4 regions of the Paenibacillus sp. FSL P2-0121 genome follow, and region 2 is predicted to be linked to each of the others. Evidence: riboswitches for the same ligand, from Rfam matches in the RefSeq annotation. Region 2 holds a riboswitch; each other region holds the start of a gene.
The links. Region 2 has a riboswitch for cobalamin ahead of MKY54_RS03950 (S-layer homology domain-containing protein). Riboswitches for the same ligand answer to the same signal wherever they lie in the genome.
Positions count from the first base shown of each region.

Region 1 (7,510 bases), 380 kb from region 2:
TGTGATGAAGAATCTGTCCAAGACCTCAGAAAAATTCAAAAATTCCTGCAAGAAATTAAAAATAAAGCTACCCATTCTCTACATTTTATATTTCTTGTTTCTCTTCTATATTGGGCAACCATATTTATAAAATTACTCTGTGCAAAAAAGTGACCCCACCAACTTCCGGCAGGGTCTAGATCTATATTATAAGGGGGTTATGTAATTACTATAATCCTCTTAGCTTAAATAAGTATGAAGCCCGTCTAAAGATTTGCTGAATTTTTATTATTTTTATCGAAACCGATCAAACAAGGTAACGTATCAATCTTAATTTCCAAATTACTATATATACAAAATGAAGGTGTGTATAAAGATGAAAATATTCAGTCTATTGCTTGTAGCATTGTCTTCCATTGGAGTAGTTGCCACATTCGGATTTTCAACATTCAGCTTAATCACAGGAATTATAGGAGGGCTTATTGCAGCATTTGCAATTTCAGGCTACTTGCAGTCTGTCAGACGTGATTACCCAAATGAGAGCTATGAGAACAAACATGTTAAGTATCAGTCGAACTATAATACTTGGTAAGCAAAATCCCCACCTTAAACTGGTGGGGATTTTCATATTCCCAAACACTTGTAAAATCACTTTGTGATATTAATGGTAGAAGAAACAAACGAGGGATAATGGCTAGCTGTAGAAGTGCTTACACCGAAAATTCATTCCTTAGTTCATAGACTACTTGAGCTTTGTCTTGTTTGGTGATTTCCCCTTGTTTTAACCTCTAGTTAAATCTGTGCAGGATATGATGTATAGCCTTTTTAAAAGCTTCTTTCCCATGATGTTCATATTGACTAATCCAATTACTGTATGACAATTAAATAGAAGAGAGCTGCTAAAACAAACCGGTATAGAGCAAACCACTCCAATCGAAGTCTCTTAATCAGTTTGATGAACGTCACTACTGCAATCATTGCCACAAGAAAGGATGTCGCAAAGCCAATTAACATTAGAAGCAAATCGTCAGAACTCAGCAAATCACGACTATCGTACAAATCCAACAAGCTTGCACCAAACATAACAGGCACAGAAATAAGGAATGTAAAATCTGCAGCGGCTTTTTGGCTAGTGCCAAGCAACAGGCCACCTGAAATCGTCGAACCTGATCTCGAAAATCCCGGCCATAACGCCAAGCATTGAAACAGACCAATTCCGAAAGCCTGTTTATAATTAATCCCATCGATAGTATCAGCGGTTTCAGTCCGCCTATTCCGCGCTGCAATGATCATCAACACGCCACCAACAACTAGACCTATCAAAACAGGGGTTGGGCCAAATAATTGGCTTTTTATTGTGTCCTTGAAGAGAAGATATAGGGTTAATGCTGGTAACATAGCCAAAATCATATGAATGACATTTAATCCTTTGCTTTTGGAAAAATCCATTCTAATCATATTAACCCCAATCTCCAAATACCTTTTCCAATAAAGAATTAAAACTGCCATCACTGCACCCAACTGAATAACAATTTTAAAAGTTATTGCAGCATCTCCCTCAAAGCTAAGCAAATCGCCTGCTAGAATAAGATGTCCAGTAGATGATACTGGTAAAAATTCAGTTAAGCCCTCTATTATGCCAAGTATTATTGCTTTAATTACATCAGTCATTAGTGCATTGTCCCCTTTCGGAAATAAAATCATTTAATTTCCAGTATAAGGGAGACAAGTAAACTTCCCCATCGATTAACCTAACAATATTCAATTCAGAATGACATAATTGTCACATTGCTCATTATTCCAATCTTAAGTAACTCCTTTATTAAACTATCCTTTCCCGTTAGCATAACAACAGTATCAAACATTAAATTCAACCTGTATCAATAAAAAATCCGTTAACCTTCTGAACTTGCTGCCCGTTATTTTGGATAATCAATTTCAGAGCATGCAGCAGATATGAATACCGAAACGTAACTTCCATTTGATCATTCTGCAGCCGCGTGCGTGGAGCCTCAATGACCATCATGATTCCAAAGCGCTGAGAAACCACACAGAACCGCCACCCCGACCAAGAATTGGGGGTCCTTTTTTTGCAAAACACAAAATATTAAGTATAATGTTATTGTCGAAACGCTAAGGCGTCTGTACAGGATGGCTACCTGGCACTGATGATGGCAGGCCAAGCGCTTTATAAAGTTTTCTTTATGTGTATTTATACTTTAGGAGCGTGGTTATCTATGAAAATTAATATTACCGCACATTTTAACATTGATATTACTTTATCTCTTCATCTGTTAGCCGTAGCCAGTCTTGCTTATGAACTCAGTTCACTGACGAGCTCGTGAAATTCGAGCGAAAAGTATCTGTACTAAGACACCTTGTGGTGTCTTTTTTATTTTTATAGTAATTACCATCTAACCGATCTGCCCCCGCAAGAGAAAAGCAGCTTATGCTGCTCCTCCTCCACCATTCTTCATTCTGATTGCTGTCAGCTTGCGCCACACCTTCCATCTGCTCGACAGTGACCACTAGTCATACCGTTTTCATTAGCGATTTCGCGCCATGTCTTATCTTCCTTGATACGTTTCTCCAGAAGAACAGGGAACGGCAGGGGCTGTCCATCATATTCGACTTCAGGAAAGATTAGGCCATTCATCAATAAATATCACCCTGGATACTTATTCACATGTTCTCCCCAACTTGCAGGAAGCTGTGCCCCGATGTATCGGAGATTCTATTCTAGGAACCCGAAAAGAAGTGGAGAAAATTGACGAGACACCCACTTTACTCGACTAAAGGTTAGAAGAATGTTAGAAGTTGATGCTTGTACAAAAAAAGGCGCAGTTCCAAAAACCCGGGAACACGCGCCACTATCGACTTTGTAAGGATGCTGGTGAAGGGAATTGAACCCCCGGCCTACGCATTACGAGTGCGTTGCTCTACCCCTGAGCTACACCAGCTTAACGCTGTTTTTCTGCCAAACAAAAAATATTATACAACTTTCAGCCAGAAACGCAAGCCTATTCTCCCTGTTTTCCGCCCTTCTAAACTGCTAATCCACCTGTAGCTTACGCTCCACAGACTCTAACTTTCCACGGCTAGTAGAGGGTTTATCGCGGCGGTCGTCTATTTTAAGTGAGGTAGAGACACGTTCTGCACCTGCGGAAAAAGGAGACTCATGCAAAGCTTCTACCGCGGCAAAAATGCGTTGCAGAGGCCCTTCGATGATCGTCCCCATGGACGTAAGTTCATAAGTAATCCCTTCTACTGTCTTCAGCACCCGCTGCATATCCGCAACATAGCTGCTAAGACTGGTACTGCCTGTTCCAATTGGAATAACTGTAACTTCAGCAATAGGCATGAGAATACCTCCTCGAAATTTTATAGTAGCTGTCTCCTTCCATTGTAACAATTCCACCGCTCTGTCACAAACTAAGCAAGATTATCCTCCCTTATCTCTTCTATTTCTTCTGATTACTCCAAAATATGACTTTGGGCTAAGGGTATTTTCTCATGAGCAAATTCTAGGGTCATCTGCACTATATTTATGGACTCTTTGTGGCATCTTTTCGGACAATTTATGAATCATTTCGCATCTCCCTGTGGATCAATTGTGGATTACTTATGGACAGCCTGTGGATCATTTGTGGAGTACTTTTAAAGAACCCGCTCCCCGCGCGGGTTTTCTAAAAAACTGTTTACAAACACAACATCTTGGGTTATTTTTATCTAACGACAACAAAATATAGTGGAGACAGGCGCTTTGATCCTTAACCGGATTTAGAGCTTAATAGGGAAGCGCGGTGAGAATCCGCTGCGGTCCCGCCACTGTAACCGGATGGCCTTCTTAAGCTTCTGGGAAGCTTGAGAATCCACATCTCCCGGCAAATGCCACTGAGGGTTAGGAACACCCTTGGGAAGGCGCCGAGAGATCCCACGGAAGCCAGGAGACCTACCTGTTTCGACGACACCAACTATTGATGCCTGCGAGGAACAGGGATGGTGTCCGCATGCGGTCATCTACGTAGAGACCTCTGCAAATATCCGTGTGGATATTTACATAACGCATCGGGCATTTTCTGCCATCCTCGGGTAGGGGATGCTTTTTTTATGTAATCTGAACAAATATACGACTGCTTATAGCAGTCCAACTTCTTATGGATATATGGATTTGATGATAGATGTTTTTCTTTTATACTGAGAGGAGAGCTGTACAATGACGTTGTTGGAGAGACAATTTAATGGAGTAGAAAATGCACGGGAAGTTCTTTTAGAAGAGCTCATTGATTTAGGCCGGGATATTATCGACAGTCGGGATATGGACCTATTGCGCGAGAATGCCAATTTGAATGGAGAGAGTTTCTCCGGTAAAATGAGCAAGTTCGGCAGTGAATATTCAAAATGGTACGCCCGCAATTTTACGATGCCGCCACAGCTAGTGCAGGCTATTGATGACAATGTCGTCTATGTGCATGATCTGGATCAATACGCGATTGGAACGACGAACTGTATTTTTATCCCGTTTGATAAACTTCTCCGTGAAGGTTTCAATACCGGCAACGGCAGCGTTCGTCCTCCGAACTCAATAATGACAGCTATGTCTCTGGTAGCGATTATTTTCCAATCCCAGCAAAATGCTCAATATGGTGGTGTATCCGCCAATAAACTCGATTACGATCTGGCACCTTATGTAACCAAATCCTTCGCCAAGCTGTTCCGCAAGGGTCTGGATTATTTTGAAGAAGGACAAGCTGACGAATCTTTGGGCGAGATTACGATGAGCCGGACCGATCTGGCGGAGTCATATCCAAGAGCGTTCCGTTTTGCACTAAAGGAAACCGAAATCGAAACCCTGCAAGCGGCTGAAAGTATGGTACATAATCTGAATACCATGTCCAGCCGATCCGGTGGACAAATACCGTTTACCAGCATCAACTACGGTACTTGTACTTCACCAGAAGGTCAGCTTGTGATCAGTTCTCTGCTAACCGCAACTATGAACGGACTTGGCAGCGGAGAAACACCAGTGTTCCCGATTCAAATCTTCAAATGCAAGCAAGGAATCAATCAACAGCAAGGCGATCCTAACTATGAACTGTTCCTAAAAGCAGCTGAATGTTCTGCGCGCAGACTATATCCAAACTTCGCTAATCTGGACGCTCCGCTCAACTTGCAGTATTATGATCCAAGTGATCCTGATACGGAGTTCGCTACAATGGGCTGCCGAACCCGAGTGCTCGGTGACCGTTTTGGGCGTAATCATTGCTCTGGGAAGGGCAACCTTTCCTTTAATACACTGAATCTGGTTCGGCTAGGTCTGGCACACGGCACAGTAACAGGCAGACGTACCGTCGCAGACGAAGCTGGCTTCTATGAAGATCTAAATCATTATATGGATATTGCGCTGGAAGGACTTCTCCATCGCTTCCACATCCAAACCGCACAAAAAGCTAAAGCTTCCGATTTCATGATGCGAGAAGGCGTCTGGGAAGGCGGCGAACACCTTGCACCTGATGACACTGTAGGCGATCTGCTGAAGCATGGCAGTCTGTCTCTTGGCTTCATCGGTATGGCGGAATGTATGAAAGCTATGTACGGTAAACACCATGGCGAGGATATGGAAGTTCATTCCAAGGCGCTGGCTATCGTGCGTCATATGCGGGACTATTGCGATCGGAAAAGTGAGGAACTGGATCTTAACATCACCCTGTTCGCAACTCCAGCAGAAGGTTTGTCCGGTAAATTCACCAAAGTTGACCGCAAGGTACTGGGTTCCATTCCGGGCGTAACCGACCGTGAATATTATACGAACTCTTTTCACATCCCTGTATACTTCGATCTGGGTGCTGCTCAGAAGATCAGCTTGGAAGCTCCTTTCCATGAATACTGCAATGCCGGGGCTATTTCTTATGTCGAATTAAACGGCAATGCCCGCAACAACCCATCGGCTTTTATCAAAATCATTAAATATGCGCTCGAACAACAGGTCAGTTATTTCAGCATTAACCATCCGATTGACCGCTGCTCCAGCTGTGGATACGAAGGCGTAATTGGGACAAACTGTCCTTCCTGCAACGCAAATGAGAATGATGTGCACATCCGCCGTTTGCGCAGAGTTACAGGTTATTTAACCGGCGACTATCAGACCCGCTTTAATGCCGCCAAACAAGCTGAAGTTCGGGATCGCGTTAAGCATCTATGAATATTTGCGGTTACTATCCGGAGTCGATTAACGAGGGAGAGGGCATGCGGGCCGTCCTCTTTCTCAGCGGCTGCCGCCATCGTTGCCCGGGATGTTTTAATCCCGAGACATGGAACTTTAAATATGGAGAAGTCTTCACCTTAGAACGACAACATGAAATCATTGCAGAAATCGCCGCTAACCCTTTGCTGGATGGTCTGACACTGGCAGGCGGCGATCCTTTTTTCTCAGCAGAAGAGTTGCTGGGGTTCATTCATGAGCTTCGCACTGTACTGCCAGGGTTCTCAATCTGGATTTACAGTGGTTATACGTACGAAGAACTTACAGCCCTTCCCGGTACGCCGGAGTGGAATCTACTTAAACAGTGTCAGGTGTTAATAGATGGAAGATTTGTAGAAGAACTGAAAGATACTACGCTTCTCTACCGGGGAAGCTCCAACCAACGCATTATCGACATTCCGGCCAGCATGAACGGCTCGGAGGTCTTTCTGTGGCAGCCTGCTGCGCTATAATATATCAATTTTTGATATTGAAAATTAATTTGAAATAAGAAGGGATGAACTAAACATGCCGCAATTCGTAGTAAAACCGGATAATCGCCAACTGGCTTTTGATGAGAACCGTCTTTCCGTCTACGCTGACCGTATTCTGGAAGGTCTCGATCAACTAAATAAAGAAACTTTGCTGCGTGGAGTGAATTCCAAACTGCGTCGTGACTCGGTAAGCGGAGAAGAAATCAGCAACGCCTTCACCATGAGCGCTCTAGAGCTTGTAACAAAAGAAGAGCCTAACTGGAAGTTCGCAGCTGCCCGCGCCCTTCTGACTACCCTTTATAAAAAAGCTGCCGTCCATCGCCGCTACAAAGCTTATCCAGAAGAGCCTTACGGTGAATTGTATCCACTAATTACGGATCTCGTGAAAAAAGGAATCTATCGCGAAGAACTTCTAAGTCATTACACCAAAGAACAAATTATCGAACTAGGCGGGTGTATCGATTATACACGCGACCTTTTGTTTGACTATATCGGTCTGCTTACGCTATCCGACCGTTATTTGGCGCATGATTTTGACGGCCGTGTAATGGAGCTTCCACAAGAACGTTATATGATTATTGCTATGTACCTGATGCACCGTGAGCCAGCTGAAAAACGTCTTGAGCTTGTAAAAGAAGCTTATTGGGCTATGAGCAACATCTATATGACTGCTGCTACACCTACAATGTCCAATGCCGGCAAAAAGGTCGCTGGACAGCTATCCAGCTGCTTTATTGATACTGTAGACGATTCCCTAGAGGGTATCTTTGACTCCAATACAGACGTAGCACGTCTA
Region 1 covers NZ_CP150245.1:543,921-551,430, reverse strand. Annotated here, with positions in the region: gene MKY54_RS02410 (hypothetical protein) at 1-130, shown strand, start outside; gene MKY54_RS02405 (hypothetical protein) at 356-571, shown strand; gene MKY54_RS02400 (undecaprenyl-diphosphate phosphatase) at 847-1,650, opposite strand; gene MKY54_RS02395 (hypothetical protein) at 1,850-2,029, opposite strand; gene MKY54_RS02390 (hypothetical protein) at 2,468-2,635, opposite strand; tRNA gene MKY54_RS02385 (tRNA-Thr) at 2,868-2,939, opposite strand; gene MKY54_RS02380 (MTH1187 family thiamine-binding protein) at 3,032-3,340, opposite strand; cobalamin riboswitch at 3,719-3,954, shown strand; gene MKY54_RS02375 (anaerobic ribonucleoside triphosphate reductase) at 4,196-6,181, shown strand; gene nrdG (anaerobic ribonucleoside-triphosphate reductase activating protein) at 6,178-6,693, shown strand; gene MKY54_RS02365 (ribonucleoside-diphosphate reductase subunit alpha) at 6,749-7,510, shown strand, end outside.
Region 1: it holds a riboswitch for cobalamin, as region 2 does, so the genes downstream of both, MKY54_RS02375 (anaerobic ribonucleoside triphosphate reductase) here and MKY54_RS03950 (S-layer homology domain-containing protein) in region 2, are expected to answer to the same signal.

Region 2 (7,510 bases):
GTTGTTTCGGTCTTAAGTGCGATTATCTTTGGAAATATTTCCGCTTTGGCGATTTACGAGATATTAAGAGATCATGCTGTGTTTATGACCTCGATCCATGCGATATTTTTGAATCCAATGTTTCTTATTACCGGAGCCTATCTTGGCGTATATTTAATTTATCGGTTGATGATAATTTCGTATGATGAGGTTTATATGTGATCGGTACAATACAAATAGGGATGTTCCTGCGAAGGACACCCCTATTTGTGTTGTTAACAGGACCGATGCTTAAGAGGACTTTCCTACAACGTTTGTTCCGCTCTTCGTGATCTTGTAGGTGATAATATCCCCATTCCAGAAGTGGAACTTCAGGATAACCTCGCCGTCTTTAACATCTTTAAAGAACGCGGGAAGCAGCTTGATTTCTTTAGTGTTATAAGAAGGTGAGAAGGTATTGCCGAATTCCTTAAATGGAGTCCAGTCCTGCGGACCTGCATTGCCACCAGCGGTATATACAGCTTCCATTGTGGCAAGCTGGTTACCATTAAAGGTGGTCGGAATGGCAAAGGATTCAGTCGTGCCTTTTGCATCGCTTAATTTAGCTGTGTCATACACAATGACCTTAAGTCTCCACGCAACACCCTTGTTGAATTTCAGAGTCAGCACGGCATTTTCACCGTATTTTTGGGAAGCTGTGAGCTTTTTGAGTTGGGTGGCTTTGAGGGTGAGCTCCTCACCATTTAAGGTGTAATCTTTACCTTTGGTCAGATACTTTCCGTTGGCACTAATGGTGGTTAGCTTATTGCCGTTCAGGTTTAGCTTAACCTTGGTATCTTTGATTTGTGCACCTTTTTTTAGGTAGACCAAATCGCTTTCGGTGCTGGAGGAACGCTCCTTCAGACCAGACATTAATACATTGTGGAGTTCAGGATCAGACCACTTATAAGTTTTACGGTTGAAATGCTGCCCGTTATCCCAGAGCATGGAAGTCATTTTCTTTTCTTTCAAATAATAAGTCAGATACTCAAAGAATTTAAGCTTCTCGCCCTGTTCAATCACACCCGTGTCTTTATCGAACCCGAGTAAACCAAATTCACCGACGATGACAGGGATGCCTTTAGCTACAAATGTATTGTAAACGTTATCAAAAGTTTGAGTGATATCGTTTTTTGTATCTTTTTCAAATGTGGTGTAGCCGGCAATGTTCACACTAAAAGGCCAGAAGCCATAGAAGTGAACGGTCGCAATAATATTTGGATCGTTCAGAGCCGTAATCGTCTTATAGAGATGATCCATTCTTGTTTGCGTAGGTGAAGACTCTAATGAAGGTAATACAAGTGGGCGGAGGTCGTTTTTCCCACCGGATTTCCGCACGATTTGATAGAAAGAGTTATTAAGTTCAGTAAGCATTTGTTCCATTTTTGCTTCGTCTGTGCTTCCACCATCGGTGAACCGAGGTTCATTTATGCTCTCGAACATCAGCTTATCGGATTTGTCCTTGAAGCGATCGGCAATTTGAGTCCAGGCTGCATTATAACGTGCCAGCGTTTCATCGTGTTTTTCTTCCATATGGCTTACCCATAGCCAGGAATCATGATGGACATTAATCATGACATAAAGCTTGGCGTCCAGTGCCCAGCCGACAACTTCTTCCACACGGTCGAGGTAGGCCTTTTCTAGGGTATAGTCTGGTGCCGCACCCATGTGAGTATCCCAGGTCACAGGAATCCGAATGCTTTTATAGCCTTGAGCGGCGATCTTTTTAATAAGTTCTTGGGTCACACGTGGATTGCCCCAGGAGGTTTCATCCTCACCTGTAGCATCTAAAGTATTGCCGAGGTTCCATCCGGGCTGCATTTCGTCTACATAGGATTGGATCTTACTCTTTGGCGCTGCCTTAGCTTGTTGCTCGTCCTTAGTTGCAGCTGCGGCCATGGATGAGAACAGAGAGAGCAGAAGAGCGGTGACAAGTGTCAATGATAAGAAGGATTTCTGGATTCGCGTAGTCATTGAATTCTCCTTTGTGAGATAAATTTAGGATGCTTGGACCTGGCTTTGACGCTGTACTTGGTGGTTAAATGAACGCAAACACCTCCAGTGTTATTTTTGTAAACGCTTTCTTGATATACCCTAACATAGAATACACTTAGCGAGTACCTTACTAATTTGTGGTAAATTCATATAAGAATTAGTGATTTAAATTAATTTTCCCCACAGTTGGATAAAGAAATTATTTAAATAACCCCTAGTCGTAGAAATTGGTTATTCAATAGGATTATCTCTAGCTGCCCGTTATACAAAAAAGAAATATAACATGACAAAAGCATATATATTAGATATGATGAAGCATGAAAATTTAAAATTAGAAATAGGTGCCAACTATGAATGTTGCGGAAGTACAATCATAGATTGGTTAAATGGAAAGCGGGTGTGAATCCCGCGCGGTCCCGCCGCTGTGAAAGAGGAGTCCTTGCAAAATGCCACTGGGAAACTGGGAAGGCAGCAAGGGTGATGATACTTGAGCCAGAATATCTGCCTTTTTCTGTTACACCATCAAACTCTACGATCGATAGAGAGGTGCTTGAATAGTGTTTGCCAGCTATTACTGTGGTTCACTATCTTAACCTCTTGACGTTTATGTTGAGTGGTTTTTTTGTGGTTATGAGAAAGTTTATTCTGTTTTTTATCATAGGTATGAAGGGAAGGGTTATGGAAAAATGAAGAAAAATAAGTTTTTAGCGTGGTTACTTATTGTAGCTGTATTTATTACGACATTCTCTACAAGTGTAATCCCGGCTCAAGCAGATGGAGCAAGCTCTACCCTTAAAGGGTATGTATCTGTATCCGTAGAGAAATTCACCTTAGGCCAAGGGTATATTAAGGAACCTATTAAAGTTCCGATTTATGAAGGCGATAATGGCGCATCTTTAATAACACGTGCGCTAGGTGATGGGAATTATAGATATTTAGGAAATATAGATAGTGGTTTTTATTTATCAGAAGTTAAAGATAGTGGCAGAAGCGAAGTCAATATTCCACAATATATTTTAGATATGATTTCAGCCGATGGGAATACAGTCGGCACTAAAGCAGACCCCGAGTGGTTAAGTCAGTTTGACTACACCTCCATGTCGGGTTGGATGTATGCAGTAAATAATGTGTTTCCTCCGTTTGGGATGACCGATTATAAGCCTCAAGACGGTGACATCATTCGAACTCAGTTCACCACTTATGGCTATGGTTCTGATCTTGGCGGCTGGGGGGAAATCCCAGTTCAACTTGCCAATAAGGATGCTTTAACTGCGGAAATCGCCGAGATTAACAGTGCCCCTAATAAAGAAACTATTTTGGACAGACCAGTAGTGCAATCGGCAGTTTATGAAGCCTATTCCGTGCTCGAAAACATGGCAAGCTCTCAAATAAGTGTAGATCATGCGCTTGTCGGTCTTAATAATGCATTAGACATAGAACCCCCTGTTATTACAGTAAGTGGCATACAAGATAAACAGGAAGTATCCAATAAAGAAATAAGCTTCAAAGTAGCTGTCACAGACAATGTATATAGTGACATTACTCCAGAAGTGAAGCTGAATGGAGTTACTTTATCACCTGCAAATGGGGAGTATAAAGCTACTCTGAATTCAGGCAGTAATGCAATTACTGTAACGGCTCTTGACGGAGCTGGAAACAAAACAAATGTAACTTATCAGGTTACTTACAAACTGGAAACTTCAGTTGCCGTCAAACAACAGTTAGATAAAAACCTTGCTTATATTTTAAATACTGTAAAGAATCCAACGTTTGGAACAGGTAGCGGAGAATGGTCAATCCTTTCTCTGGCTCGGGCGAACTATACAGTACCTAACGGTTATTACGATCTTTATTACAACAATGTAGCTACGAAAATAGCATCAATCATTAAAGAGGATGGAAAACTCGACGCCAATAAAAGCACAGAGAATTCCAGAGCAATATTAGGACTTACCTCTATCGGAAAAGATATCACAAATGTTGCGGGATATGATCTGAGAAAAGCACTGGCTGATTATCAATATATCCAAAAGCAAGGCAATAATGGTCCGATTTTTGCTCTGATTGCGTTAGATAGCCATAACTATGAGATCCCTGTAGTTGATGGAGTTACAGAACAGACCACAAGAGAAAAACTAGTTCAGTACATTTTAGATAAAGAGGTTAAAAAAGGTACAGCAGAAGCTGGTGGCTGGGAATTAGGCGTAACCAAAGCCGATGTCGATATGACTGCGATGGCGATGCAAGCTCTTGCACCTTATTATGCATCCCGTGATGATGTAAAAGCTGCCGTGGATCGGGCCATCCAATGGCTGTCCGATAACCAAAACAATCAAGGCGGATTTACAAGCTGGGGAAGCACTAGCAGCGAGAGTATCTCGCAGGTAATTGTAGCCTTAACTGGTGTAGGCGTAGATCCGCACACTGACGCTAGATTTGTTAAAAGTGGAAATTCGCTTATTGATGCATTACTTAGCTTTGCTGCACCTGAGGGTGGATTTAAGCATATCCTCACAGGCAAAGTGGACAATATGGCGACGGACCAAGGTACGTATGCTCTTGTGTCCTATGATCGTCTGATCAATCATAGCAACCGTCTCTTTGATATGAATGATGTGCAACTGGAACAACCAGAAGAACCGGGGCCTGGGCAACCAGAGGGTCCGAAAGAACTTCCGTTACCTTCTGGGGAGAACCCGAAAGTTGAAATCCCAAATGACGCTAATGATTATATCGTTCCGATCAGCGCTGGAGATAGCAACAAAGAAATCACAGTAGCTATTTCGGAAGAAAATCAATCAAAGGTTAGTGTCAATTTACCAAGTAACAGCGACCTTCCTCAGATAGAGGCCATAAAAGGTAACGTATCTGTAGTCATTCCTAAGGGTGCAAAAGTTACAAGTGGGGATGCCTCTGCGATTGAACTGATTTCAGCTTTAACCGGTGCAGAATCTGCACTAAAAGATAGTGTGAATCAGATTATTCCTGGGGACAAGAAGCTTGATAACATTCTTCAAGCATTTTCCATGGGTGGTAGTGCAAGAGTAGAATTTAGTCAATTTATTACGTTAACCTTTAAGGACCTTAAAGGAAAAGAAGCTGCTTATATTCAATATGGCACCCCTCATGCCATTCAAAAATTTGCAAGTGATGACTTAGGTTTTGCAAGCGGTAAGTCTGAGTATGCCTATGATAGTGGAAATGACTTAATTGTAAAAACCAATCACTTCACTGACTACATTGCGTATGCTTCCAGTGCAGTACAAACACCTGGCGGCGACGGTGGTAACGGTAATGGTAGCGGAAATGGTGAAGGAAATGGCGGCAACAATGGTGGCAACAATGGTGGCGGAACCACTCCATCGAAACCATATGTAATCCTGTCCGTGGATAAGCTTACGATTAATAAGGGATATGTTGTTCCATCTGTACAGGTAGAGCTCCAATCTGGTGACACAGTGTGGTCTGTACTAAAAAGAGTGCTGGATAGCCGCGGTATCGACTATAGAGATTCCTGGAACAGTGACTTTGGAAGTGTATATGTTGAATCCATAGCTGGTGATGGGGAATTTGACCATGGCAGCGGCAGTGGATGGATGTATAATGTGAATGGGAAATATCCTAATTATGGAGCATCTTCATATGACCTAAGTTCCGGGGACAGAATTCAGTGGCGTTATACTACGAATTTGGGTGTGGATCTAAATGCACCGATACCAACTACAAGCCCTACTCCAACCCCAACGCCTAAGCCTGGTGCTACTCCTGCTCCTGGTGGGGGAGCTAATCCGGAAGCCGGCGTTGATCCAAATGTGAGTCCATCTCCAACAGTGACTCCTAAGGATCCTACCCAGAACACGAATGATATTAAACAACTGTATACAGATGCTGATAAGATCTCTTCCTGGGCCTATTCAGCGATTGAAACAGCTACAGTAAAAGGATATATCCAAGGTAATAATGGCCAGGTGAATCCGAAAGCTTATATCACAAGAGCGGAGTTCACTAAGATTCTCGTTTCTGCATTAGAACTTGATATTAAGAGTGATAAAGGCATTACCTATAAGGATGTCGCTCTAGGTGATTGGTTCTATCCATATGTGAATGCTGCGCATAAGGCAGGTCTAATCACAGGCTTTAATAATGAATTTAAGCCAAATGACAAGATTACTCGTGAGCAGATGGCAGCAATTATCGTCAGAGCATTGGCCATCCCGGCGACGAAGCCAGGAACAGCGATTAAAGATATCAACACCGTATCGGCATGGGCCAAAGCAGATGTAGAGACCGTTGTTGCGACTGGTTTGATGTTAGGTGATGATAATCAATTTAAACCTAAAGAGCTTGTAACTAGAGAAATGGCGGCTGTTGTAGCTACTAGAACCCATGATTATAAGAGTGGGAACAAAGTGGTTAGTCCGACTATTCAGAATAAAGCAGTTAGTTCTTATATTCAGAACACAGCTGCCTTTTTGCAAAAAACAGTAACAAACCCGGTTATCTCCTCGGTTGGCGGGGACTGGACAGTGTTCGGGCTGGCACGTTCAGGCGTGAAGGTTCCAGATAGTTATTACACTAAGTACTACGCGAATGTAGAAGCAACTCTTAAAGAAAAAGCTGGGAAGCTGCATAGCGTAAAATATACGGAATATGATAGAGTTATTTTGGCATTAACTTCAATCAACAAAAATATTGATAAAGTGGCGGGTTATAACCTACTGGAACCGCTCGCGGATTTTGATACTGTAATTAAGCAAGGTATTAATGGACCTGTGTTTGCTCTCATTGCACTGGACAGTAATCATTACGACATTCCAGTGGTTAAGGGTGTAAAGACGCAGACGACTAGAGAGCTGCTCATTGATTATATTTTGGGCAGAGAGATCAGCGGCGGTGGATGGGCACTAGGCAGTAATGCTACAGCGGCTGATCCAGATATCACGGGGATGGTCATTCAAGGCTTAACGCCTTATTACAAAACCAACGCCAAAGTAACAGCTGCTGTGGACCGGGGGATTGCTTGGTTATCCAAAACACAGACTGCAGACGGTGGTTTTGCAAGCTGGGAATCTACAAATTCCGAAAGCATCGCTCAGGTGATTGTAGCTTTAACTGGCCTTGGTATTGACCCGCATAAGGATTCCAGATTTATCAAAAATGGACATTCCGCAGTAGACGCATTGCTTAGTTTTGCTGCACCTGAAGGTGGCTTTTATCACGTGAAGCAGGGTGGAGTAGGCAATGGAGGCGCGCAACCAGGAGAAGTAGATCTTATGGCTACGGATCAGGCGATGTATGCACTGGTTTCCTATGATCGACTCGTTAATGGCCAGACACGTCTTTATGATATGACAGACGTCAAATAGAATTTTATTTAGAGAGATAAGCAAGGGTAGCGTGTATACCCTTGCTTATTATTTAAGGTGGGACTAGAGAAATGAACAAGAAGAAATGGTTAACAGCGATACTAATCATAGGTGTATTGGCTATCGCCTTC
Region 2 covers NZ_CP150245.1:919,244-926,753, forward strand. Annotated here, with positions in the region: gene MKY54_RS03940 (transposase) at 1-201, shown strand, start outside; gene MKY54_RS03945 (cellulase family glycosylhydrolase) at 271-1,992, opposite strand; cobalamin riboswitch at 2,336-2,537, shown strand; gene MKY54_RS03950 (S-layer homology domain-containing protein) at 2,700-7,379, shown strand; gene MKY54_RS03955 (DUF4430 domain-containing protein) at 7,451-7,510, shown strand, end outside.

Region 3 (7,510 bases), 2.9 Mb from region 2:
GTAGGCATACCAGCAGGAGATCTACCGCGTGTGTTCGATGCTTATTTTACCGGGGTGAATGGACGAACCTTCCAGGAATCTACGGGGATGGGTTTATATCTCGTGAAGCAGATCTGCGGCAAACTTGGACATGAGGTGAGTATCCGTTCCGAAGAAGGAAGCGGGACCACCGTGCGGATTGTATTTAGGGAGCAGCATATAACAAACCTTACAAATGTGTAAGGGCATTGTAAGTTTCAGAAATAGCAGCCTATGTGTACACTTTGTATAATGAAGGCAATCCAGTCGAAAGAAGGAGAGGTAACACTTGCCCATTCTAGATGTTCATAATTTATCAAAAATATATGAGGGTAAAGTGTCCACTCAGGCGCTGAATCATATCCGCTTTTCTGTAGAAAAGGGGGAGTTTGTTGGCATAATGGGTCCATCCGGGAGCGGGAAAACATCGCTGCTCAACACGATTGCCACCATCGACCAACCGACCTCCGGTCAGATTCTGATCAACGGCCGAGATCCTAATCTGCTTAGCAGAAAAGAAAAGGCGCTTTTTCGCCGTCATGAGCTAGGCTTCGTCTTTCAGCATTTTAATCTACTGGATACGCTCACTGTAGAGGAAAACATCGTATTACCTTTGACGCTTGCAGGTGCTCGTGTCCCAGAGATGGAGAGCAGGCTGAAAGAGGTCACTACCTTGCTTGGCATCGAACATTTGCTGAAGAAGCGCACGTACGAGGTCTCAGGCGGACAAATGCAGCGGGCGGCTATCGCCCGGGCGATGATTCATCGTCCATCGTTAATTTTGGCGGATGAGCCCACAGGCAATCTGGACTCCAAAGCCTCAGGGGAAGTCATGAATATGTTGACAGAGGTGAATAAGGAAGAAGGAGCTACGGTGCTGATGGTCACACATGACGCAGTGGCTGCAAGCTTTTGCAACCGGGTCATCTTTATTAAAGACGGACGTTTCTATAGTGAAATGTACAAGGGCAGTAATAGAGGCGCTTTCTTCCAAAGTATTATTGATATGCTGTCTCTGCTTGGGGGAACCAGCCATGACCTTTCGGCAATTCGCTTATAGGAATGTAACACGTAATAAACGCAAATATGCCGCTTACTTTGTCGTCAGTGCTTTTTCGGTGATGATCTTTTTCGTGTGCGCTTTGTTTATTTACCATCCGGATATTTCAAAGAGCTTAATTTATAGTACGGCGGCTCATACGATGATGGTGGCAGAGGCAATTATTTATGTCTTTTGTTCTTTGTTCGTACTCGTATCCGTTGGATCCTTCCTGCAGTCGCGCAAGATGGAGTTCGGAATTTTATTGATGCATGGAATGACGAAGAGACAGCTGAACACCATGGTTTTTCTGGAAAATATGATGATCGGCACCTCTGCCATCCTGACAGGTACCCTTCTCGGGTTACTTCTGGGCAAATTATTTTTGATGATCGGATCTACTTTTTTGGGAATTCCCCTGTTAACCTTTCATCTCCCATGGCAGGCACTTGTGCTTACGATTTGCAGCTTCGTGTTATTGTTTTTTCTGATATCACTTTGCACCTTTGTTTTTATCGGCAATGAGTCACTGATGCGTCTGTTTCAGGGAGAGCGTAAGGCAGAAGAAGAACCCAAAGTATCCTTTGTATTATCTATTATTTCTGCTGTACTGCTGATCAGTGGTTATTATATGGCGGCTACTGCAAAAGCTGCTTCCGTAGAGAAAGTCATGTTTCCGGTCGTTGCGATTACGGTTATCGGGACGTATCTCTTTTATACCCAGCTAAGTATTTGTTTGGTTAAGCTGCTTAAGGACATTCGGCGCTTGTATTGGCATCGTACGAATATCATCACTTTATCCGGTTTGTCCTACCGCTGGAAAGAGAATGGCCGGATGTTTTTTATGGTGACGATTGTATCCGCAGTCTCCTTCACTTCCGTAGGGGTATTTGCATCGATACATACACTTTCCAGAGAGCTGAAATTGGATTATCCCGCAGCAGTGGGTTATGTAGCCAAAGGAAATCAGACGGGTGTACCCTTTGATCAGCATCTGAACGAAATTAAGGAAGAGCTCAAGACGCACGGACTCCCTTATGAAGCGCTTAGTATCCCGATTAAATATGCTGAGGTCGAAGCTCAGACTGGACCCGATCGCACTTTACGCCTTCCCTTGATTGCTTTCAGTGATTATAATCTCGCCCTGCAACGTGCAGGTTTCCCAACAGATGAGCGTGCTCTGGTGGGCAACGAAGGTCTGGTGATGATTGGTTCGCAGCGGGATCGCAGTTTAACAGAAGGCAGAGTAAAAGCGGTCTATTCCTTGCAGCAAGGACTTGCCATTAAAGAAATAGGTTATACCGAGCAAGTCCCCATTGCCGAATATTTATTGCCGGAGCTGGATGGTAGAGATGGCGGGGATTTTAGTGGTGTCGTGATCAGTGACGAGCTTTACAGTGCTATTGATCCCGTGCAGACGGATCTTTATACAGGTTTTTATGTAGAGGATTTTCCGCAGACGGTAGGTATCGCAGCTGATCTTGCCCATAAAGGCAAACAGTCCTATGAAAGTGATTCTCCGTATGCGATTGTGATCAGCGGCACGCTGTTTGAGCTTCAGAAAACATTGTATAACACAATGCTTTTTGCTTCCTTGCTGGTGGGTACTGTCTTTTTTATTGCGGCAGGCAGCTTTCTTTACTTCCGGTTATATACCGATCTTGATCATGATCGCAATCAATATTCCACTTTGTCCAAGATGGGGCTTACGGATAAAGAACTCAATCGAATAGTTACGATTCAGCTGTCTTTGTTGTTTTTTGTGCCGGTCGGAATAGCTATTTTACACAGTGTGTTTGCCTTTATTGCGCTTCAACGGTTGTTCTACTTATCTATCGCAACGGAGACAGGCGCGGTGTTACTCGGATATTTGGCTGTTCAAGGACTATACTTCTTTTTTATTCGCAGCCGCTATTTACGCAACCTGAAGAAGAACTTGATATGAGAAATGGGGGTAACAAGATGCAAGCATGGATTACAGATTTTATGGAGCAGTTTGGTTACTTCGGTATTTTTCTGATGCTGGCCTTTGAAAATATATTTCCACCAATTCCTTCAGAAGTGATCCTGCCCTTTGGAGGATTTATGACCACTACGACGAGCTTAACGATCCCTGGTGTAATCATTGCTGCCACGGCTGGATCACTACTGGGTGCAGTAATTCTCTATTATATTGGCCGATTATTGGATGTGAGCCGGTTAGAGAAGCTGGTTGAACGCTGGGGGGGCCTAATTCGCGTCACTAAAAAAGATATCCACAAGGCTGACGCCTGGTTTGATAAATATGGCTATTGGACTGTATTGTTTTGTCGGATGGTTCCGCTGGTCCGCAGTCTGATTTCGATTCCGGCGGGAATGTCGGGCATGAAATTTGGAGTATTTATGATCTTCACAACGATTGGCACATTGGGATGGAATTTGCTGCTTGTGCTTATTGGCGCGGCATTGGGCGAATCCTGGGAAGACATTGCCATGTACATGGATGTGTACTCCAATGTAGTCTATGTACTAATTGCTGGCGGATTAGTTATCCTTGGGTTTCTGTACTTCCGCAAACGCAGCCGGAGAATGAACACTGAGGGCTAAGCGGGTAGTGGACTGATAATAGAAATGACTATTAAAAAGGAGGGAAACACATGGAGCTATTAACGATTATTAAAGCCATTATTTTGGGGCTTGTTGAAGGTTTAACCGAATTTGCTCCAGTATCCTCCACGGGTCATATGATTATTGTTGATGATATGTGGCTGAAATCACAGGAGTTATTTGGACAATATACGGCAAATACCTTCAAAGTAGTTATTCAACTGGGTTCAATATTAGCGGTTGTTGTGATTTTTAGAAATCGGTTCATTGATCTGTTGGGTTTAAAGCGTTTCAGCCGTAAGCAGTTGGATCCTGTAACAGAGGAGCTACCGAAGTTGGAGCAGGGCGGGCACCTCAAGCTGACTCAGGTTCTGGTAGGGTTAGTGCCTGCAGGTGTGTTAGGTGTTCTGTTTAATGATTATATTGATGAGCATTTATTCTCTACATCAACAGTGTTAATTGGTCTAGTGATTGGGGCTATATTAATGATTATTGCCGATCTGTTTGGGCCGAAGAAGATCAGAACTGAGAGTGTAGATCAGATTACATACAAACAGGCACTTGGTGTAGGTCTTGTACAGTGTTTTTCGTTATGGCCTGGATTTTCACGCTCGGGCTCGACGATTTCTGGTGGCGTACTCCTCGGGATGAGCCATCGTGCCGCTGCTGATTTTACGTTTATTATGGCAGTACCCATCATGGCAGGTGCCAGTCTGTTGTCACTGATGAAAAACTGGCAATATTTCACCATGGACGCGTTGCCGTTTTTTATTGCAGGCTTTATTAGTGCCTTCCTATTTGCGCTGTTATCGATGCGTTTCTTCTTAAAACTGATCAATCGTATCAAGCTCTTACCGTTTGCTATATACCGTATAATTCTTGCTGCTGTAGTATATTTCGTATTTTTCTAAGTCCGTTATAAGGAATCGATATAACAGAAGCCCCAGTAATCTATTGCAGATTGCTGGGGCTTTCACGTATGATGACATCAGATTAAGACACTCAAATGATGAATGATATCGGAGACAGGTGCTGACCGGAAAATAGTAATTCGGTAGACTTAATAGGGAAATTCGGTTCGAAGCCGATGCGGTCCCGCCACTGTAACGGAAGAATCTCGAGCAACAGAGGTCACTGGCAATTTACTACTGCTGGGAAGACTGCTCAAGATGTTGACGCCGCTAGCCAGGAGACCTGCCTGTTTCAACAGCACTGCTTCACCTACGGAAGATAGGGAGGTGTTAGACGTTAACCATGGGTATATCATGGGCGTCTTTCCCTTTGACTTTTTTAGGGAAGGGCGCTCTTTTTTATAGGAAAGCAAGTAGCTTTGGAGTTTGAAATAAGAGATGGAAGAGGGAGTGTATCGAGATGACGAATAAAGTAAAAGTAAGCAATCTTGGATATCCGAGAATCGGAAAGAACCGCGAGTGGAAAAAGACACTGGAAGCCTACTGGCAGGGGAAAATAAATGAGGAGCAATTCCGCTCCGAAATGGCAGCAATTCAGCTGCAGCATTTGAAGACCCAGCAAGAGGCAGGAATTGAGCTTATTCCGGTAAATGATTTTACTTTTTATGACCATGTGTTGGATACGGCTGTTATGTTTGGAATTGTACCTCCACGGTACACGTATGATGGCGGCGACATCGGGCTTGATCTTTATTTTGCAATGGCCCGTGGTAATGCTGAGGCTACTGCCTGTGAGATGACCAAATGGTTCAATACGAACTATCACTATATCGTTCCAGAGATCGGCACACAAACACCACGCCTGACTGAAAATAAACCTCTAGCGGCTTATCGTTTTGCTAAATCGCAGGCAGGGATTGAAGGTAAACCGGTACTTTTAGGTCTGTATACCTTCCTTAAGCTGTCCAAAGGTTACGCAGCGGCAGATATCGCCAAGATTGCTGCACGTTTTGTTCCAGTCTATGTTCAACTGCTACAGGAACTGAAGCAAGAAGGGGTAAGCTGGGTACAAATCGATGAGCCAGCGATTGTTACAGGCATAAGTAAAGAAGAATTAACACTGCTTAACTCGATATACACAGAAATTGCCGGCTCCGTGCCGGGCTTGAATATTATTTTACAGACGTATTTCGAAGCTGCTGAACCGTTGGAGGCACTGCTAGAGTTGCCTGTTCAAGGCTTGGGTCTTGACTTTGTGCACGATGGTGGAGCGAATCTGGCTTCTATCGAACGTCTTGGCTGGCCGAAGGACAAATGGCTGGGTGCCGGAATTATTGATGGACGGAACATCTGGCGTTCCGATTTAGACGCTAAGCTGCAACTGGTAGAAAAGCTCAGCGTTCATGTGCCGCTTGATCGTCTTATTCTTCAGCCTTCTTGCAGTCTGCTGCATGTCCCAGTCACCGTTCAAGGTGAGTTGAAGCTGAAGGCGACAGTTAAGAATGCGTTAGCTTTTGCCGATGAGAAGCTTGCAGAGCTTAGTTTGCTCGGAGCAGCCCTCGCAGATAAAGGAGAAGCTGCTAAAGCAGCGCTGGCCGCTAGTCGTGAAGCTATTGCAGCATTCCGCGCACTACCTGAGCGTGGTCGTAAGGATGTGGCGGAGCAAGTGCTTGCACTTGCAGCTTTGCCGGACCAACGCAGTTTGCCTTTTGCTGAACGCTTAAAGGTGCAGCAAGAGAAATGGCAGCTTCCACTTCTGCCAACCACTACAATTGGTAGCTTCCCGCAGACAGTAGAAGTGCGTCAGGCGAGATTGAAATGGCGTAAAGGGGTCTGGAATCAGGAGCGTTATGATGGATTTGTTCGTGAGCAGATCGCGGATGCAATTACCTTCCAAGAAAAGCTAGGTCTGGATGTTCTGGTCCACGGTGAGTTCGAGCGTACAGATATGGTGGAGTTTTTCGGAGAAAAGCTGGACGGATACTTGTTTACTAGTAATGGCTGGGTTCAATCCTACGGTTCCCGTTGCGTTAAGCCACCGGTGATCTACGCGGATGTTGCATTTATACAGCCTATGACTGTTAAAGAAAGTGTCTATGCACAATCGTTGACGAAGCTTCCGGTTAAAGGAATGTTGACGGGTCCTGTAACTATCCTCAATTGGTCATTTGTACGTGATGATCTCAGCCGGGAAGAGGTAGCCAATCAAATTGCTCTTGCCCTTCGCCATGAAGTAAAAGCGTTGGAAGATGCAGGCATCGAAATGATTCAAGTGGATGAGCCGGCTATACGTGAAGGACTTCCGCTTAAGGCAGAAGACCGTGAGCATTACCTGAACTGGGCAGTGAAGTCGTTCCGCGTTGCTACGAACCATGTGAAGGCTACGACACAAATTCATACGCATATGTGCTATAGCGAATTCAATGACATGATCGATTCCATATCGGCTATGGATGCTGATGTAATCTCCATTGAGACTTCACGTAGCCATGGGGAGCTGATTATCAGCTTTGAGGAGCAGGCCTATGATAAAGGAATCGGTCTTGGAGTGTATGACATCCATAGCCCGCGGGTTCCGGCTGTAGAAGAAATGACGGCGAATATCGATCGTGCGCTGCGGGTGCTGGACCCTGAACAGTTCTGGATTAATCCGGATTGCGGTCTGAAAACACGTGGCTGGCAGGAGACAGAGGATGCACTACGTAACATGGTAAGCGCTGCTGCTATTGCGAGGGAAAAGTCAGGGGTTATTGCATCAAAATAGACATAAATAAATTAGAGCCAGGGTAATTTACCCTGGCTTTTTAGTTCACTTATTTTTTTATAATCAGCTACTTGATAATAATTCTCAATCTTGTTAGAATGAAAAAGAAAAAGAAGGAACCGTGGAGGGTCCCTTCAGGCATTTACTTATTTACTTTCGAAAGTTTTGCAATCTGTTTCTTCTGCGCGTTTT
Region 3 covers NZ_CP150245.1:5,039,633-5,047,142, reverse strand. Annotated here, with positions in the region: gene MKY54_RS22435 (sensor histidine kinase) at 1-222, shown strand, start outside; gene MKY54_RS22430 (ABC transporter ATP-binding protein) at 308-1,078, shown strand; gene MKY54_RS22425 (FtsX-like permease family protein) at 1,053-3,002, shown strand; gene MKY54_RS22420 (DedA family protein) at 3,020-3,643, shown strand; gene MKY54_RS22415 (undecaprenyl-diphosphate phosphatase) at 3,694-4,554, shown strand; cobalamin riboswitch at 4,654-4,860, shown strand; gene metE (5-methyltetrahydropteroyltriglutamate--homocysteine S-methyltransferase) at 5,015-7,318, shown strand; gene MKY54_RS22405 (DUF1540 domain-containing protein) at 7,465-7,510, opposite strand, start outside.
Region 3: it holds a riboswitch for cobalamin, as region 2 does, so the genes downstream of both, metE (5-methyltetrahydropteroyltriglutamate--homocysteine S-methyltransferase) here and MKY54_RS03950 (S-layer homology domain-containing protein) in region 2, are expected to answer to the same signal.

Region 4 (7,510 bases), 170 kb from region 2:
ACGAGCATTTATATACGGAAAACAAGAGTGCGGTGCTAAGTGGTTTGCTTTCTTACCTTAAACCAGACGGTGCAATTCATTCTAGAATCCGCTTGAATGATATTTTCTTAGAACGGTTTGACCGGGAATTTGATCTGATTCGGCAAAGAAATGTGCCAGATCCGGCGATTATGGAATGCTTTAAAGAGTATTTTGTACTTAAGGATCACAATTACAGGGTCAGAATCGTGGATTATTTCATCAATGGGATGCTTCATAGTGTGGAAGCGGGCCGCAAGGATATTTTGAGTGCTGCTTACGGGATCATTGAGAGTAATGATGAGTTAAGTGCAGCTTACTTCCAGCGCGTGATGTCTGAAACTTATTTCCGTAAGCAGCTACTTGAGCCTTATATGGAATCAAGACTAGCTGCGGCGTCCAGATCTGCGGATATTCTGAGCTTTGTGCTCCATTGGGGGCGGTTCCTGCCAGTGGCGTTAGAGCAGTCTTTTGCTCAAAATGCTGTGAAGGATTATTTGCTAGAAAAGCTCCAGCTGGAGCATGATCCGGTGGCTTCTGTAGCGGAAATTCATGAAATTGTAGATAAGGCAGAAAAAGATCGCCGCAAAGGAACAGGAGTTGCTCCTAAGGCACTCTCCCTAATGCAGGATCTTGCTGCTTCAGCAGATAGATTCTTACTGAACCGCTTATCGCTTTCTGATATGACGCAGGAGGAGCTTCTGGAGGTAGTTTTTTTACGGTATGGTAATGTTGTCGATTGGCAGCCGCCACTGGATAGGATTAGCAAGCAGAAAGAGAATGCGCTGCGTGCCGCTTACCGCTGGTTTGGTGAAGAGAAGCCGAATGAGGAGATTTTTACAGGATTGTCTCCGCAGGAACTAGACGATGTGCAGCTACTGGGTCGTCGTTTGCTAAAAGAGGCGCGTGTTCTGGAACCCTTTGAACGGCTTCCGCTAGCCTTTTACTATACAACTCAGCGTGAAGGGGGTCCGCTGGATTACGATGCGCTTCTGGAGCTGTTAAAGCGTAAAGCCGGTTCCGACAAAGAAATCATCTATCGGTTTTTTGCTTGGTCGCAAGGCAATCCTTTATTTACGGTTTCGAATAAAAAGCTGCAACCGGGTTACCGTAAGGCGATTCTGAAGTATTTCCTGAGCAGTGATCGTGAAGCGTTCAAGAATCGGGAATTCCGAAAGAACTATGTCGCGGCAGCTCGGCCTGCTCTGCAAAATGTGTACAATGAAGCCCGCTCCCAACTGGCTTCCCCGCTGGCGCGCTGGATCAGCCGCAGCCGATTTCGACTCTTAATCTCCGGCTCCATTACGGGTATTCTGGTGATTATTGCAATTATCGTATTCAGTATGCTGCGTCCGGATGATACGAAGACGGCTCTGCCGGGGACAAGCCCTGAGCCGACCCCTGTTCAGAGTGCAGGCAATATGCTGCCTCCAGCTTCAGTATACTTGAAGGATCAGAGCGTCGAAGGAGATAAGGGGAGCAGCATATTGGTGTTCACCTTCGCAAGTGCAGATGACTGTGTGCAGTTTCAACCGACTGAGATTAGTTTAATGTCTTCGTCTACAGAGATAGATAAAAGCTTTAAGGTCGCTGCTACGAATGGGACTTGTCCAGTGCCGTCAACGGATGGGACGGATGAGGGAAACGCTGCTGACGAGTCAGATGCCGCTGGCACTACTGGAGGAACAGCAGAAGGTGCAGATGCTACTAATGCTGTAGCTGATGCATCTCCGTCTCCTACGCCTTCCTCTAATACTGAGGACAGCACTGGGTTGCCTTCCGCAACAGCTGTGACTGAAGGTGAACAACCTTCCTATCAGGTTGAGGTTACATTGGAGCCTGGAGCGACAATTCTAGAGAAAAGTATGATCAAAGCCGGAAGATTTACATTGATCGTAGATCCCGACCCTAATATTCCACCAGCTTCTGATTCAAGTGCTGAACCCTCCCCGACTGCAAGTCCGGATGGAACAGTCGAATAACAAGCTTTCTGAACAGCAATAACTACCGGAAGGTGGCGTATTGCTGTTCATTTTTTTGCTGCCCATACTAAGCTTTTCTATAGACATGCTATGTATTAATAGATATGATTATGGATGTCAAAATAAGATACTACATACTGGAAAAGGTGCAGACTCTATCAATCTAGTCGTCTGCTTAAAAGGGAAGTCCGGTGCAAGAGTCCGGCGCGGTCCCGCCACTGTATGTGCGGAGCGTTTCTTCTATAAGCCACTGCCCCGAAGGTAGGGTGGGAAGGTGAAGAACAGCGATGAAGCATTAGCCAGGAGACCTGCCTTTTTCGTGAGCGTTTCTATTCTTCGTGGGGTAAGAATGTGGAACATATACAGATGGACTGTTGGCAGGAAGCAAGCGCCGCAGCCTCAATTTGTAATCTTCCCTGACCGCCCTCCAAAGGGGCGGTCTTTATGTTATGCGTCTTATTCCCGGCAGTACCCATTCTTATACAGAAAGAGGTTAAACAATGAAGAAAATCATGTCTTCCAAGTTTGTAGCACTTGGGCTGGCCTTATTCATGGTCATTTCAATTCTAGGAACATCTCTTGCTCCGGCGGGACAAATATTTGCAGAAGCGGGCGCTGGCGCCGGTCTGGAGGCAACTGCTGCGGAGCGGATTAATGTTGCGGATGCGACTTATGCGGCTGCAGAATATCTCTTGAAAGGTGGCGTGCAATCGGATTGGCAAGCCATTGGATTAGCGCAAGCAGGGTACAAGCTGCCGGCTAGTTACCTTTCAGAGCTTGAGAAAAAAGTAAAGGATGCAGCTGGCGATTTCACCAATGTAACCGATTATGCTCGAATCGTGCTCGCAGTGAGAGCGATTGGTGCAGATCCTACTAGCTTTGCTGGTAACGGAACGACTCCTGGCTATAATCTGATTGAGAAAATTTATAATAATAGCAAGCTCAGTGAACAGACGCTTAATAATCCGGTATATGCTTTACTTGCGCTGGATTCTGGTAAATATAATATCCCAAGTGACGCGAAATGGACGGCGGATAAGCTCCTTACGGAGATTCTCTCCAAACAGAATCCGGATGGGGGCTTTGCACTAACCTCAGGCGCAAGTGAGCCTGATATGACAGCGATAACCTTGACGGCTCTGGCGGCACATAAAAATAATCCCGAAGCCTACTTAGCAGGGCTACAAGCCGTAGCTTGGTTATCTGCAGCTCAAGATAGCCATGGGGGTTACGGTGACAGTGCTGAAAGTAGCGCACAAGCAATCCTTGGACTCACATCCTTCGGAGTTGATCCTAGTGGATTAGAATACACCAAAAACAAAGTGGATCTAATGGAGAACCTGCTCAGCTATCGTCTAGCTGATGGTAGCTTCACCCATAGCCGTGGTGGAAGCAGTAATATTCTGGCGACAGAGCAAGGGCTTCAGGCGCTGGTTGCCTATAATTTGCTGTATAAAGGAAGCAACAGTAAGCTATACGATTTTTCCAAATCCTCCATTCAGAGTTCACTCATCTACGCTCCAGTAACGATTGAGGGACCACAGGCCACGTTGGCACAAGGGTACGCCTATGCTGGCAACGCACTTGGAGCGTTAGAGAAGCTGGCGCTTCAAACGAACTTGCCGATCACGAATCCTTCGGGCAGTTATGTGACTGGCATCGGAAGTATTGCTGCTGGAAGCTTTGGTGGTTATGACGGATGGATGTATGTTGTATCGCGTGACGGAAAATGGATTAATCCCGATGTAGGCATGAGTGATTTTGTACTTAAAGATTCAGATCAGGTACTGGTTTATTATGCCGGAGACGACACTAAGCTTGTGGATTCCGTTACGCTTTCCAAAGCAAATCTTAAAGAGGGCGATTCTTTTACCGTCACTGTAACTAGTAAGACGTGGAAATGGGACGCTGCTACGAATACTTCCTCTCCTGTAACTGCAAAAGCTGCGGGTGTTCAGGTCCAAATTGGAGCTCACAAGGTAACGACGAATGCTAAAGGTGAGGCCGTATTCTCAGGAAATATGCCCGCAGGTGACTATACACTGACTGTAACTGGCTACCGTGAAGGCAAAGCCCCAACGATTGCTAAATATACAAAAGCTCTAAAAGTGATTTCTAAGAATGTAACAGCTTCGCTAACCGTTGAAGGCCCGGAAGGGTTGATTAGTGAGGGGACTTTGAAAGCCTCCAATGCCCTTGAAGCGTTGCAACAACTAGGGTCTACCGATGATTTTAAAGTAGATATCACCAAATCGTCTTATGGCAACTTTGTATCAGGTATCCATGGAGTTTCGCAAGGTACTTACGACGGATGGTGGAGCTTCGTGGTATCACGCGGCGGGGAGTGGATATATCCAAGTGTGGGTATGGATGCGTTCGAACTACAGGAATCCGATCGTGTGCTTGTCTATTATGCAGGAGAAAATACACAGGTTGTAGATGCTGTGGTGCTTACCCCACCACAGCCAAAAGCTAATGAAGCTTTTACTGTAAAGGTTTCACAGAAAAAGTGGGTGTGGAATCAGGAAAGCTTCACTTCTGATCCGGTTATCTCACCGGCTGCAGGTGTGCAGGTTTCGATTGGTGATAAGAAGGTAATCACGAATGAACAAGGTGTAGCTGTTGTTGATGGGGGTCTCCCGGCAAATAGCTATACACTGACTGTTACCGGTTATACTAAAGACAGCGTACCGAGCGTAGCGCGTTATACTCAGTCTCTGACTGTCGGATCGTCTGTTATTGCTCCAGCAAAAGCTACCGCTACCCTCTCAGTGATTGGAGATAGCCGGAAAGGAACCATCCTAGCCAGTACAACAGTAGCTCTAAAAGAGGGCGAAACGGCTTATAGCTTACTAGTCAGTCAATTAGGGACTAAGGTAGTATCATCCGGCAACGCTGGAAGCATCTACGTGAAATCTATTGAAGGGTTGGCTGAATTTGATGGAGGCCCAAGCAGCGGATGGAAGTATAAAACGAACCGGGATGCGGATCCAAGCATCAGTGCAGACAGTTATATTTTGCAGAACGGTGATACTTTGTACTGGTACTATACCTCTGGAGAATAAGGAAGAGGAAGTTTGAGTAGGCGGGCACACTTGGATTCGGAGTAATAGCGGATCGGGTGCCCGTCCTTTTTATATTTGAGGAAAGTCGTTTTATGACAATATATACTTTTATTCGACACAATATTTAAAAAATCATCAAACTCTTAGCCCTTCCGACCGATAAAAATAGATAGATCATAAGATAATGTGAAGGCGGAGTGTAGATGAAAAATTTGAAAGTGAAATACAAAATAGGGTTGCTTTTGGTATTCGCTGTAATCATGGTTAATGTTGTAGGTGGCATAGGCATCATTACGATGACCCAAATGGCCGAAAAAACAAATGAGACATATAATGAAAATTTATTGCCTGTTTCTTACGTAGGGCAGATGCGTACGAATAATCGGGCTATTGAATCCTATCTTTTGGAGCGTTTGATTAGCGTAAATGCCAGCAAAAACAAAGAACTTTCTGAGAGTATCCAAGTGAAGGTTCAGGATAATAATGAACTTATGAACAAGGTGAAAGCGATTCAGTATAATGATCCTGCTATTGTAAGTAAAATCAAAGAGTATGAATCCTTTTTGCCAGATTATCGTGCACAGCGGGATAACATTATAAAGATTGCTGATAGTAATCATAATCAAGAGGCCTATAAAGTATTTTCAGGCGAATTTAACGAATCCCGTGAAAAAATGATCAACCTACTTAAAGGAATTAGTGATTCTTTGCTTAAAGATGCTGATGAACACAATTCAGATTCCATGGCAACCGCTAAAAGCATGCGGGTAAACAATACCATAATGATTACGTTCGCCTGGGTGATTTGTTTCGTAATTAGTATTGCAATTATTCGACTGATAACAAAACCCCTTAAAGAACTGCAAGGACTAATGAAGCGGGCAGAAGATGGAGATTTGACTGTGGTAGCAACTTACACCGCTAAGGATGAGATCGGCCAAATTAACAGTTCATTTAACAATATGCTGCAGGGCTTGCGGAAGATGATGCAAGGGATTGCAGAGAGTGCAGAACTGCTGTCAGCTTCATCGGAAGAGATGAGCGCTAGTGCTGAGCAGACCTCATTGGCTTCACAAATGATCGCTGTATCTTCTGGAGAGATTGCTGCGGGATTTGATGAGCAGACAGAGAGCATTAACAGTACAACACGTTCCATAAAAGCAATGACCAATGATATTGCAGCCGTAGAGGGCAGCAGCTATGAAATGTCGGATCTAATGGGAGTAGTTTCCGGTTCATCGGATCGTGGAGTAGAGGCTGTAGACCAAATCATTGTGCAGATGAAGGAAATTGACCTCAGTGTAACTCAGAGTCAGGAGATTGTTTCTAATCTAGGGACATTGTCACAAGAGATTAATACAATTATTACAACGATTAACGGTATTGCTACACAGACGAATCTGCTTGCGCTCAATGCTTCTATAGAAGCAGCACGGGCTGGTGAGCATGGACGGGGATTTGCTGTAGTTGCTGGAGAAATTCGTAATCTGGCGGAAGCAACTAGAAATAGTTCTTTGCGGGTTACAGATATTATTACACATATCCAAAAGCAAACCGAAAGCGCAGTAGAATCCATGGCTTTGGGTACTGAGCTAGTCACCAATGGCGTAGTTCAAAGTCATCTGGTATCTCAAGCTTTTCATGAGATTCAGACTTCCATTAAAGAAGCTACCTTACAGACAGCGGAGATTAGAGAAGCGGTTGCTCATGTGGCCATGGAATCACAAGGTGTCGCAGCAGCTATGGAACAGGTCAACGTTATATCTAGTAAAGGTGCAGAAGGTGTTCAGGACACAAGTGCAGCGAGTCAGGAGCAACTATCCGCAATGGAGGAAATGTCAGCTTCAGCTCAGTATTTAGCGGTGCTCGCAGAAGATCTGCAAAAGACATTGTCCAGCTTCAAACTATAGACTTCATAATAATATTAAAACAGCAGAGCAGCGGTTCTCCAGTAACGGAGATCGCTGCTCTGCTGTTCGTGGTTATAGTAGATTGGGAGCAAGTGCGAGCCAGCTGATCCCAGTTGGTCAAGGGGGAGGGATGTAAGCTGGTCTCAGAAGGTCAGGAGCGTATAGACGTAGGCTAGTTTCAGCAGGTCAGGGGGGAGAGATGTAAGTTGATCTCAGCAGGTCAAGGGGGGAGAGATGTAAGTTGATCTCAGTAGGTCAGGAGCGTATAGACGTAAGTTGGTCCCAGCAGGTTGCGGGCAAACATATGCTATGTGATCTCCAGCCCACACTAGTGGTAAGACGGAGGCGTGGAAACAATAAAAACCTAGGAGATGATCGGTATGCTCATACATCGTAGCCCCGTACCCCGTAACTCGTATCCCGTACCCCGTACCCCGTACCCCGTACCCCGTACCCCGTACCCCTAGTGTTCCCGGCTGATCTCTAGTTTTTCAAACACACTGTCTACTTGATATTCCCCAGTTTAAGGTCATCT
Region 4 covers NZ_CP150245.1:1,088,737-1,096,246, forward strand. Annotated here, with positions in the region: gene MKY54_RS04620 (glycosyltransferase) at 1-2,000, shown strand, start outside; cobalamin riboswitch at 2,128-2,331, shown strand; gene MKY54_RS04625 (DUF4430 domain-containing protein) at 2,501-5,065, shown strand; gene MKY54_RS04630 (methyl-accepting chemotaxis protein) at 5,269-6,975, shown strand.
Region 4: it holds a riboswitch for cobalamin, as region 2 does, so the genes downstream of both, MKY54_RS04625 (DUF4430 domain-containing protein) here and MKY54_RS03950 (S-layer homology domain-containing protein) in region 2, are expected to answer to the same signal.